DNA from 4 places in the Pseudobacillus sp. FSL P4-0506 genome. Region 4 is predicted to be linked to each of the others. Evidence: riboswitches for the same ligand, from Rfam matches in the RefSeq annotation. Region 4 holds a riboswitch; each other region holds the start of a gene.
What was found. Region 4 has a riboswitch for S-adenosylmethionine ahead of MKZ02_RS17960 (methionine biosynthesis PLP-dependent protein). Riboswitches for the same ligand answer to the same signal wherever they lie in the genome.
Positions count from the first base shown of each region.

Region 1: it holds a riboswitch for S-adenosylmethionine, as region 4 does, so the genes downstream of both, metK (methionine adenosyltransferase) here and MKZ02_RS17960 (methionine biosynthesis PLP-dependent protein) in region 4, are expected to answer to the same signal.
Region 2: it holds a riboswitch for S-adenosylmethionine, as region 4 does, so the genes downstream of both, MKZ02_RS06880 (methionine ABC transporter ATP-binding protein) here and MKZ02_RS17960 (methionine biosynthesis PLP-dependent protein) in region 4, are expected to answer to the same signal.
Region 3: it holds a riboswitch for S-adenosylmethionine, as region 4 does, so the genes downstream of both, MKZ02_RS15880 (Na+/H+ antiporter NhaC family protein) here and MKZ02_RS17960 (methionine biosynthesis PLP-dependent protein) in region 4, are expected to answer to the same signal.

Region 1 is NZ_JBBOOI010000001.1:1,532,862-1,535,963, forward strand. Features, by position in the region: gene pckA (phosphoenolpyruvate carboxykinase (ATP)) at 1-1,015, opposite strand, end outside; SAM riboswitch class I at 1,250-1,409, shown strand; gene metK (methionine adenosyltransferase) at 1,554-2,753, shown strand; gene MKZ02_RS07570 (gamma carbonic anhydrase) at 2,780-3,102, opposite strand, start outside.
Region 2 is NZ_JBBOOI010000001.1:1,419,662-1,422,763, forward strand. Features, by position in the region: gene MKZ02_RS06865 (toprim domain-containing protein) at 1-225, shown strand, start outside; gene MKZ02_RS06870 (thioredoxin family protein) at 227-529, shown strand; gene MKZ02_RS06875 (hypothetical protein) at 684-1,025, shown strand; SAM riboswitch class I at 1,109-1,223, shown strand; gene MKZ02_RS06880 (methionine ABC transporter ATP-binding protein) at 1,309-2,334, shown strand; gene MKZ02_RS06885 (methionine ABC transporter permease) at 2,327-2,995, shown strand; gene MKZ02_RS06890 (MetQ/NlpA family ABC transporter substrate-binding protein) at 3,016-3,102, shown strand, end outside.
Region 3 is NZ_JBBOOI010000001.1:3,187,450-3,190,551, reverse strand. Features, by position in the region: gene MKZ02_RS15885 (glycerol dehydrogenase) at 1-781, shown strand, start outside; SAM riboswitch class I at 1,459-1,566, shown strand; gene MKZ02_RS15880 (Na+/H+ antiporter NhaC family protein) at 1,676-2,956, shown strand.
Region 4 is NZ_JBBOOI010000001.1:3,634,033-3,637,134, reverse strand. Features, by position in the region: gene MKZ02_RS17970 (ABC transporter permease) at 1-255, shown strand, start outside; gene MKZ02_RS17965 (aliphatic sulfonate ABC transporter substrate-binding protein) at 282-1,283, shown strand; SAM riboswitch class I at 1,353-1,456, shown strand; gene MKZ02_RS17960 (methionine biosynthesis PLP-dependent protein) at 1,528-2,634, shown strand; gene metC (cystathionine beta-lyase) at 2,640-3,102, shown strand, end outside.

The DNA.
Region 1 (3,102 bases), 2.1 Mb from region 4:
GATGGCCAGCTACGCTTGGATCAACAATGTTATCCATTGCTTGTAGCGGATAAGCGGCACGCGTGTTTTCTGTCAGGGTGTTATCATCGTAATTTGGAATGCGAGACTGTTCATCAAGCACTACATTTTCAAGAACCGAGCCGAAACGGATGGCATCAAAGATTTGTGGTTCCTTCTCACGGGAAAGGCCGATTGTTTTTGCATAGCAGCCGCCCTCAATGTTAAATACACCATTAGAAGACCAGCCATGTTCATCATCGCCGATTAAGCGGCGGTTCGGGTCTGCACTCAAAGTTGTTTTCCCTGTACCAGAAAGACCGAAGAATAGGGCCACATCACCTTCATAGCCAACGTTGGCTGAGCAGTGCATAGACAGAATATCATTTTCAGGAAGCAAGTAGTTCATTACAGAGAAGATCGATTTTTTCATTTCTCCTGCATATTCCGTTCCACCGATCAAAACGATACGGCGCTCAAAAGAAATGATAATAAATGCTTCTGATTTTGTTCCGTCTACTGTAGGGTCTGCTTTAAAGTTCGGAGCAGATACGATTGTGAAGCCTGCTTGATGATCTTTTAATTCTTCCTCAGTTGGACGAATGAAAAGTTGATGAGCAAACAGATTATGCCATGCATATTCATTGATCACCTGAATTGGTAAACGATGGGTTGGATCTGCCCCTGCAAATCCTTTGAAAATAAACAATTCTTCTTGTTCCTTTAAATAATTGATCACTTTAGTGTATAATTGATCGAAGACTTCAGGGGAAATTGGTTCGTTAACCGGTCCCCAATCAATTTTGTCCTTTACTGAAGGCTCTTCAACGATAAATTTATCTTTAGGAGAACGGCCAGTATATTTTCCCGTTTCAGCACATACTGCTCCAGAAGCAGTTAACACGCCCTCTTTACGATTAAGTACTTTTTCTACGAGCTGCGGCACAGATGGCTGCATTGTTACGTTATCACCTTTTAAAAGTTCCAAAATTTCACTTGAAACACTTACAGTCTTCATAAATTAATAACCATCCTTTATCTGAAATTAAATAATTGTTATCGCATTATTTGTTCAAAAATAGTATAACACATTACATTTAATAGTCTATACTATTCACTTATTTTTTTGCGACTTTTTTTATTTACAGATTGTCCGATTTCCTATAAAAGAAACCGAAAAAATGAAGAGATTTTATACGAAACCAGTTGACATTGTCGAACGGATTTCGTATGATGTAACCTTGAACGGATACTCTTATCCTGAGCTGGCGGAGGGACAGGCCCGATGAAGCCCGGCAACCTGCTTGATTGTGATTGGTAGTTATATCGACTGCCGGCACTTATACAATATAAGTTTGTACTCAAGACAAAGGTGCTAACCTGCAGCAAGGGCAAACCTTGAACGATAAGAGTGAAAGGCCTATGTTGATAAGACCAACCTTTCCTCTCTTTATTTCAGGAGGGGTTTTTTTATTTTAAAAGGGTAAACTTAGGGGAAATGAGTACCGTACCATTATCGATCGGCAGTAAGTTGATCATTTTAAGGAGGAAGTTTCATGACTAAAAATCGTCGTCTCTTTACTTCAGAGTCAGTCACTGAAGGGCATCCGGACAAAATTTGCGATCAGATTTCCGATGCTATCCTAGATGAAATCTTATCAAAAGATCCAAATGCGCGTGTCGCAGCGGAAACATCTGTTACAACTGGACTCGTACTCGTAGCAGGGGAGATTACAACCTCTTCGTACGTGGATATTAATAAAATTGTTCGGGAGACAGTTAAGGAAATTGGCTACACTCGTGCAAAATACGGTTTTGATGCCGATACATGCGGTGTGTTGACATCCATTGATGAGCAGTCACCTGATATTGCAGCGGGTGTGAACGTGGCTCTTGAAGCACGTGAAGGCCAAATGAGCGATGAAGAAATTGAAGCGATTGGTGCGGGTGACCAAGGCTTAATGTTCGGTTTTGCTTGTAATGAAACAGCAGAATTAATGCCGCTCCCGATTTCATTGGCTCATAAATTATCCCGTCAATTAACGAGAGTTAGAAAAGAAGAAACGTTATCGTATTTACGTCCAGATGGTAAAACTCAGGTAACAGTTGAATATGATGAAAACGACAAGCCAGTAAGAATCGATACAATTGTTATTTCGACACAGCATCATCCGGAAGTTGCGCTTGAACAAATTCAAAGCGACTTGCGCGAGCATGTCATTGACCCGATGGTCCCTGCAGAATTAATCGATGAACATACAAAGTTCTTTATCAATCCAACAGGCCGTTTTGTTATCGGCGGACCTCAAGGAGATGCGGGCTTAACAGGCCGGAAAATTATCGTGGATACATACGGTGGTTATGCACGCCATGGAGGCGGAGCATTCTCCGGTAAAGATCCAACAAAGGTAGACCGTTCAGCAGCTTATGCAGCTCGTTACGTAGCAAAAAATATTGTTGCGGCCGGCCTTGCTGATAAATGTGAAGTCCAGCTCGCCTATGCGATTGGTGTAGCTCAGCCTGTTTCAATTGCTGTCGATACGTTCGGCACAGGAACGGTTTCTGAAGATGTGCTTGTTGAACTTGTTCGCAATAATTTTGATCTGCGTCCAGCGGGCATTATTAATATGCTTGGACTGCGTCGTCCAATTTATAAACAAACAGCCGCTTATGGACATTTTGGTCGTACAGATGTGGATCTTCCTTGGGAAAGAACAGACAAAGCTGAAATCTTAAAAGATCAGGCATCAAATTAATAAGCAGCAAAAAGCCTGGAGACTCTTTAACGGTCTTCAGGCTTTTTTTGTATGCTTTTATAGTACTGTCCTTTTTCTACGTACTCTCTGACAATGCGCTCCATATCTTTTCTGTCTTCCTCATTCACTGGGCGAATCACTTTTGCCGGCCGGCCAAATGCCACGGAGTGAGGAGGAATGACTTTTCCCTGGGGAACAAGACTACCGGCCCCGATAAATGCTCCTTCACCAATTTCTGCATTATCAAGAATGATGGAACCCATACCGATTAAAGCTTTTTTTCTAATTTTACAGCTGTGCAAAATAACTTGATGGCCGACTGTGACTTCATCTTCAATAACAAGCGGGT
Region 2 (3,102 bases), 2.2 Mb from region 4:
TTAATTGAAAGCTTGGAAGGACAAGATGTATATATCCTTGTTGATGCAGACCGCGCCGGGGAAAAGCTGCGTCAGCAATTTATCCGTGAATTTCCCGAAGCTCACCATTTATACATTGACCGTGTCTATAAAGAAGTCGCTACTGCTCCTTACCGCCATCTGGCTTCTGTATTATTAAGTGCCAACATTGATGTACATGGGGAGTTTTTACAAAAGGATGGATGAAATGCAAAAGGAACAAAATATAAACGAATTAATCAGGACGAATCACTTAGTAGCCATCTATGCGTATACACCGCTGTGCGGAACGTGCCAATTAGCTGGAAAGATGGTCGACGTTGTCGAGAAGGTAGACAACGGCTTTATATGGGCCCGCATGGATGTGAATTATCATGAGAGCTTTGCGATTCATCATGCGATTGAAAGTGTCCCATGTCTGCTTATATTTAAAGAAGGGGAATTAAAGGAAAAGATTTATGCCTTTCAGTCGGTTCCTCATATATATGAGAAGTTAAGTCAATATATATGATTGCTGCTTCCTACAGGGAGGCAGTTTTTTATATAGGCATGTTTGACGAAATATGCGAATGAGTGCGCACTTTGTCGAGTAATTAATAAAGGAGATTTCCTCCTCTGCTTGGAAGTTATTAAGTAAAGCTAAAGCGAACAGAGGGGGAAATAAAATGAAAGAGAAATTGTTAGCTGTACAGGCAGCTTGCCATGGTAGAACGCATATCTGGCCATTGCTCCCGCTCGAACCTGTACACGTGCTGCTGGTAGGAGAAAGTGAGAGCTGGCTGCTCGTGATCAGCCATCAGGGAATGCAGCTTTCAAATAGCAGCACGGATCATTGGCATTTACGGTTGAGGGGTGGGCTTGAACCGCTCTTAGAGGGGCAGGGTCAGCTGCGCTTGTATGAAGCGATGGGGGCAGTCGAGGTGTCAGGATTTTACCGGGTTAAGCTTTGGTTTGAATCGTTCCTTTGGTTATGCCGCCCTTATTATGAAAAGTTTGATACAGCATAAAAACATTTTTTTAAAGAATAATTGACAATTTTCGTAGAATAATGATAAAATCAAATCCATTAAGAACAACATATTGCATACAGCTCTTATCAAGAGAGGTGGAGGGATGTGCCCGATGAAGCCCGGCAACCGTCAACAGCGAGCGCTTGTTGAAAAGGTGCCAATTCACACAAAGCGTTTTGCTTTGGGAGATGAGAGAAAGGAATCTACTAAAGAACACCTTTCTGCTCATTTTGCAGAAAGGTTTTTTATTTTTTCGGGTGGAATGGAGGAAAACCGCCGCATGATTTCAATAAAAAATGTAAAAAAAGTCTTTTCCACAAAAAATGGAAAAGTGACAGCAGTAGATAATATTGACTTAACGATAGATAAAGGCGAGATTTTTGGTGTAATTGGTTACAGTGGAGCTGGGAAAAGCACACTTATCCGGATGCTGAACGGTCTTGAAAATCCGTCTTCGGGCTCTGTTGTTGTTGCGGACCGGGAGATATCAAAAATCCGGGGAAGCGAGCTGCGTCAGGCGCGCCAGGAGATCGGCATGATTTTCCAGCACTTTAATCTTCTTTGGTCAAGAACGGTGCGAGATAACATTGCCTTTCCGCTAGAAATTGCGGGTGTGTCGAAAGAAGAGCGCCTTAAGAAAGTGGATGAGTTGATTAAATTAGTTGGTTTGGAAGGAAGAGAAGACGCTTATCCTTCACAATTGAGCGGCGGACAGAAGCAACGCGTCGGTATTGCCCGGGCGCTCGCAAATGACCCGAAAGTTCTGTTGTGTGACGAGGCTACCTCAGCACTTGATCCGCAAACAACGGATGCTATTTTAGATCTGCTTGTTGATATTAATAAACGTCTTGGATTAACAATTGTGCTCATCACTCATGAAATGCATGTCATTCGGAAAATTTGCCATCGGGTGGCAGTAATGGAAGCAGGCCGTGTCGTAGAACTTGGTTCGGTGCTCAACGTTTTCAAATCGCCCGAGCAGCCAATTACAAAGCGGTTCGTTCAACAAGTGACCGAGCCAGAAGAATCAAAAGAAACCATAGAGCACTTGCTTGAACAGTTTCCAAATGGCAAGGTAGTCAAGCTTACTTTTATTGGTGAAAGTGCAGAGCAGCCAATCATTACGAATTTAATCCGTCAATTTAACATAGCGGTAAATATCGTCCAAGGGAAAGTGTCGCAGACGCAAAACGGTGCGTATGGTTCACTATTCGTTCATTTAACGGGTGAACCAGAGGAAGTGGCACAAGCAGTGGCCTATCTCGACAAGCAAGAAGTCAGCTCGGAGGTGATCCATCATGCTTGAACAATGGTTCCCTAATGTTGATTGGGAAAAAATGTGGGAAGCGACAAATGAAACCCTTTATATGACGGGTATATCCGTGGTGGCTACCTTTATTTTGGGCATACTCCTTGGTCTGCTGTTATTTTTGACAGCTAAAGGAAATATATGGAGCAATAAAGTAATTTACAGCATTGTCTCTGCTTTTGTTAATATTTTTCGTTCCATTCCTTTCATTATATTGATTGTTTTATTAATTCCATTTACAAAAGCGCTTATCGGTACAATGATCGGTGAAAATGCGGCACTGCCAGCCCTTATCATCGGGGCAGCTCCTTTCTATGCGCGCATGGTTGAAATCGGCCTGCGTGAAATTGACAAAGGAGTCATTGAGGCAGCGCGAGCAATGGGAGCAAAAACGAGTACGATTATCTTTAAAGTACTGCTTCCTGAATCAATGCCAGCGCTTGTTTCTGGGATTACTGTTACAGCGATCGCTCTGGTTGGCTACACGGCCATGGCAGGTGTGATTGGAGCTGGCGGTCTGGGGAATCTTGCTTATCTGGATGGATTCCAGCGCAGCCGGAATGATGTCACTTTGGTTGCTACGATTATTATTTTAATCATTGTGTTTGTGATTCAATTGATTGGTGATCTTATTACTAATAAGTTAGATAAAAGATAAATTTTAGGAGGGGAAGAAAGATGAAAAAGTGGTTGCTTACTTTGTTAACTGCAGTAGTTGTGTTTGCGTTGGCTGCCTGTGGCGGCTCAGATGATAAGAAAGATGAG
Region 3 (3,102 bases), 450 kb from region 4:
GCTGAAAGTAAAGGTAGTTATCGTGCCTAGCATTGCCTCGACAGATGCCCCGACAAGCGCATTGTCCGTCATTTACACGGATGAAGGTGTCTTTGAGGCTTACAAATTTTATAGTAAAAACCCCGACCTCGTTCTTGTGGACACGGCCATTATTGCTAAAGCACCTGCAAGATTATTCGCTTCAGGAATTGCTGATGCAATGGCTACATGGGTAGAAGCCAGAGCGACATTGAATAGTAATGGCACCGCTATGGCTGGCGGGAGGACAAGCATTGCAGCGAGAGCGATTGCCGAAATGTGTGAAAATACGCTGTTCAATCATGCGATACCAGCATACAAGGCGGTTCAAAAAGGCGTTGTCACAAAGCATGTAGAAGCCGTTGTAGAAGCGAATACGTTACTGTCTGGATTAGGTTTTGAAAGCGGAGGGCTCGCAGCCGCTCATGCCATTCATAACGGATTCACAGAGCTAGACGGCGACATTCACCATTTAACACATGGTGAAAAAGTCGCTTATGGCACGCTTGTGCAATTAATGCTAGAGTTTCACCCGGAAGAGGAATTGCACAGGTATATCACATTTTATCGCAAGCTGGGATTGCCTACTACACTGAAAGAATTACACTTAGAGGACGTATCCTATGAAGATCTGCTGAAGGTCGGCCAAGCCGCCACTCAAGAAGGAGAAACAATGAAGAACTTATCCTCTGACATTACTGCTGAAGATGTGGCAAATGGCATTCTAGCTGTTGACCAGCTGAGTGCGCCAGTAGGAATATGAAGAAGATTGAAATGGGCTGCGTACCAGTAGGCTAAACGAGACAACCCGAGTAGAGGCAGCTGAAATTGGCAAAAAAATTCGAGATACAATATTATTTATTTTAGCTCCCCGTTAGTTGTGCCAAAAGGCAGCTATCATGTTAAATCGTAGGCTTCAAATACAGTAGCTTTAAAACGTTTTACGTGTATGAATAAAATCTTTGAGCGTAAACAATGATATTTTAATCCCTCTTTTCTATAAAAGGCAGGTCTATTCTAAGGCAAACCCGCGCATGTTGAATCCTCTTTTTTAATGCGTGGGTTTTTTCTAATGCAAAATCAGATTAACATTCCAAATATAGCCTTCCCAAGGAGCAAAAAGAGCAGAAGCCACAGAGGAAGAAATAGCCGGAGTCATTATGGTGGCTACATCATTAAACGGAGATGTTAAACTTTTTAGCAGGAGGATTTATTTATCGTTGTAAAGTCGTGTTCCTTTGACGGCACCCTTTGTAAAAAATTATGCGAAAATGATGATATAACTGTCACTGGCCTGTATTTTCTAGTATTAGCTATACTTTTTAAGTCCTCATATAATCTTCTATCCGTCATTTAAAAATATCCATAATTTTTTTGTTGATAAAGGAATAAAAATCATGTAGTCTTTTAGTTGCTGTGACAAAAAAATAAGATTTTTTCTTCTTATCAAGAGAGATGGAGGGACTGGCCCGATGAGATCTCGGCAACGGAACTTAGTGATTAAGTTGCTGTGCCAAATCCAGCAAGCAAAGGCTTGATAGATAAGAGGAGTGTTTTATAGATATAAGGCCTCTTCTTGTCGTTCAAGATGAGGTCTTTTTTCGAGGCAAAGAATGGGCAAAAGACGTGTCCCATTTTATTTTTTGGAGGTGGAACAATGAAGAGAGGGAATCCATGGGCGTTGATCCCATTTGTTGTTTTTTTAATTTTATTTATTGGTTCAGGGGTTATTACAGGTGATTTTTACGCCTTCCCTGTCATTGTAGCCATTGCTATTTCGGGCGCTGTGGCTCTGGCGATGAATCGAAAAGAACCCTTTGGGCGAAAGGTGGATATTTTTTGCCAGGGCGCAGGAAACGTAAATGTGATGCTGATGGTTGTTATTTTTCTATTGGCGGGAGCCTTTTCAGAAGTAGCAAAAGGCATGGGGGCAGTGGACTCTACTGTTAACTTTGCTTTAGCGGTTGTTCCGCAAAACTTGCTTGTCGTAGGCTTGTTCGTCATTGCCTGCTTTATCTCCCTATCCATGGGTACATCAATGGGAACGATTGTTGCATTGGCGCCAATTGGAGTGGGGATAAGCGAGCATATTGACCTTCCCATGGCTTTAGTCATGGCGGCGATTATTGGCGGTTCAATGTTTGGCGATAATTTATCCTTTATTTCCGACACAACCATTACTGCCGTTCGTTCACAGGGCGCACAAATGAAGGACAAATTTAAGGTGAATTTTTGGATTGTGCTGCCGGCAGCTATTGTAACGGGTGTTATTTTAGGGGCTATCACAATGGGGGAAACGGCGCAAGTGGAACATTTAAGCTATAATTGGGTAAAAATTGTTCCCTATGTTTTAGTCATTATTCTAGCGTTAACTGGAATGAATGTTTTTCTTGTGCTAGCACTTGGAATTGTTCTCGCTGGAGCTGTTGGCTTAGCGGATGGCAGCTATCATTTAATGAGCCTTTTGCAAAAGATGGGCGAAGGAATGGCTAGCATGTATGAAATGGCCTTTCTTGCGATATTAATAGCTGGAATGGTGGAGGTTATTAAGTTTAACGGCGGGATTGACTTTCTGCTTCACCTCGCAACAAGAAGAATTAAATCGAAAAAGGGTGCTGAATTTGGGATTGCCGGTCTTGTCGGCCTAACGAATTTATCGACGGCTAATAATACGATTGCTATTTTAATTGCTGGTCCGCTTGCAAAAAATATGGCTGATCAGTATGAAATTGAGCCGCGAAAGTCTGCAAGCATATTAGATATCTTCTCCTGTGTGATTCAAGGACTTTTGCCGTATGGAGCCCAATTCCTGGCAGCCGCAAGCGTAGCCGGAATATCGCCAGTGAGCATCGTACAATACTCTTTCTATCCAATCCTTATAGGAATCTGCGGAATCATCGCTATCCTCATCGGATACCCGAAAAAAAAGCAAGTCTGAGTTTCACCACTTTAAACAAATGGAGAGCCTATTCCGTTTGTTTAAAGCGGTAAATATTTAATATATCGGTGATTGCTCTCGAATTCATTGAAGTTTGGAACATTTGACTGCGTCCTTTCGATAGTTTACTTAGTTAGAATTTTAAC
Region 4 (3,102 bases):
GCGGCCATCCCTTATGCGGTTACAGGGGTTCGGCTAGCATGGGCGTTTGCATGGCGCGCTCTAATGGCTGCTGAAATTTTGAGCACAGGACCAGGATTAGGATACACACTAAAATATGCTTCTGATTTTGGAGACATGAGCCTGGTTATTGCTGTCATGATTTTGATTGGTATTATCGGAAGCATCGTAGATTATGCGTTTTTCCAAAGAGTAGAGAAAAATGTTATGCGGCGCTGGGGACTTGAAACAAATTAACATTCTTAGTTAGTGAGGGAGAGAATATGAAAAAGAAGCTTGGTTATTTTGGCTTCATTCTGCTTTTGTTGGCGAGTGTACTGGCCGGCTGCAACTCAGCGGAAGAAGGAAAATCTGGAGAGAAAAAGAAAGTCGTCATTGGATATTTTCCCAACCTTGACCACGTGCCGGCAATGATTGCCCGGGAAAAGGGGTATTACGAGGAAGCGCTTGGTAAGGATGTAGATGTTGAATATAAATCCTTCCCGGATGGCGGGGCATTTATGGTTGCCCTGAAAACAGGAGACGTTCAGGCAGGGCTTGTCGGGCCTGGACCGGTAATGAACAACTTTACTAATGGAGCGGACGTGAAAATTGTCGCCGGCAGTTCTTCAGGTGGCACAGTGATCGTTGCCCGGAAAGGCAGCGGAATTAATTCTGTTAAAGATTTTGCAGGCAAAACATTTATTACTCCAGGTGTTGGCTGTACACATGACGTCCAAATGGAAACATTCGTTAAAGATTTCGGTCTTGAATCAAACCGGATTGGTGGTAGCATGAAGCATACAACAGGCAAGCCGGCCCAATATGCAGGTCTGTTTGAATCAGGCAAAGTAGATCTTGCTGCTGTTCCTGAACCATGGGGTTCCTTGCTTGTTAAAGAAGAGGGAGCCAAGATTATTGTGGATAGTGATGAAATTGCCTTCGGTACGACATTGCCTAACTCCGTACTCGCCACGAGCGGTAAATTAATAAAAGAAGATCCTGAACTTGTGCAAGATATTGTAGATGCTCATAAAAAAGCGATTGATTTTATTAACAATAATCCAGAAGAAGCGAAAAAGTTAACGATTGCAGCGATTAAAAAAGATACAAAACAAGAATTGGCAAAAGATGTGGTTGATAGTGCATGGAAAAGAATTACGTACACAGCTGACGTAAATGAAAAAGTTGTGCAGGAATTTGCTGACTCTTCATATGACTTGAAATTCCTAAAAAAACAGCCTGATTTCACTGCTTTGATTGATAATCAATTTGCCAAAAAATAAAATATTGAAAAAACTCTTGTCATTTCTATCTTTTTACTGTACATTTAAAAAAAGTTAAAATTTCATAGGTTCTTATCAAGAGAAGCGGAGGGACTGGCCCGATGATGCTTCAGCAACCGGCTACGTAAAGTCAAGGTGCTAACTCCAGCGGGTTTCATCCCGGAAGATGAGAGGAAGATAATCAAAAGCCTTCTTCTTAAGAAGGCTTTTTTATTTTTCGCGCATACATAAAGGAGAGAAGAACATGTCACATACACACATTGATACATTGCTAGCACAAATTGGGAATCGCAGCGAAACAGCAACGGGAACAGTGAATGCACCTGTCTATTTTTCAACTGCTTATCGTCATGAGGGAATTGGCCGTTCAACCGGCTATGATTATACACGCACAGGAAATCCAACACGACAAATTGTCGAACAAGCGATTGCTGATTTGGAAGGCGGGGATGCAGGCTTTGCTTTTGCCTCAGGCATGGCGGCCATCCAGACACTTCTTGCATTGGCTGAACCTGGGGATGAGTGGCTCGTCTCTGCTGATCTATATGGAGGCACATATAGGTTATTTGAGAAAGGATGGAAAAAATTCGGCTTATCTTTTGTATATGACAGTTTTCAGGATATCAGTGAAGCGAAAAAGAAAATAACAGAAAAAACAAAAGTGATCTTTTTGGAGACACCGACTAATCCGCTTATGCAGGAAGTAGATATTGAACTAGTGGCAGCATTGGCAAAAGAGCATGACTTGTTGTTGATCGTTGACAATACGTTTTACACGCCGCTTTTGCAGCGTCCGCTAACTCAGGGAGCTGATATTGTCATTCATAGTGCAACGAAGTATTTAGGAGGCCATAACGATTTGCTGGCCGGCTTGATCGCAGTAAAAGGAGAGAAGCTGGCGCTTTCAGTGGAAGAGATGCAAAATGCTGCCGGAGCTGTTTTAGCCCCGCTGGATTCCTGGCTGTTAGTACGGGGGATGAAAACGCTGAGCCTGCGTATGAAACAACATGAGCAAAACGCAAAGCAAATTTCGGAATTTCTGCGATGTTGCCCGGAGGTCACTGATGTTTTATATCCGGGACGGGGGGGAATGCTCTCTTTTCGGTTAGAATCAGCAAAATGGGTGGACGACTTCTTAAGAAATCTGAAGCTTATTACATTCGCTGAAAGCCTTGGGGGAGTCGAGAGTTTCATTACTTATCCGGCAACGCAGACACATATGGATGTGCCTGAAGAGGTTCGCATTCAAAATGGTGTTTGTAACCGCCTGCTCCGCTTTTCAGTAGGAATTGAACATGCAGACGACTTAATTGATGACTTGACACAAGCTTTCAAGAACATGAAGGGGTGAAAAATATGAGTGATAATTATTCTTTCCAAACAAAACTATTGCATAACAGCCATAAATTCGATGAAGGAACCGGAGCGGTCAGTGTACCGATTCAGCATGCTTCTACATTCCATCAAAAGGACTTTGATCAATTTGGCAGTTATGATTACAGCCGTTCTGGGAATCCGACGCGAGAAGCGTTAGAAACTGCCATTGCTGAACTTGAGGGCGGCACGCGGGGCTTTGCCTTTTCATCAGGCATGGCAGCCATTTCTACGGCCTTTCTTTTGCTTTCTAAAGGAGACCATATATTAATTACAGAAGATGTATACGGCGGCACGTATCGCATGGTCACAAGTGTCTTGAACCGTTTCGGTATTGAACATACATTTGTGGACATGACGAATCTGCATGAAGTGGCCTCAAACATAAAAGAGAATACGAAATTAATTTATATGGAAACGCCGTCCAATCCATTGCTGAAAGTAA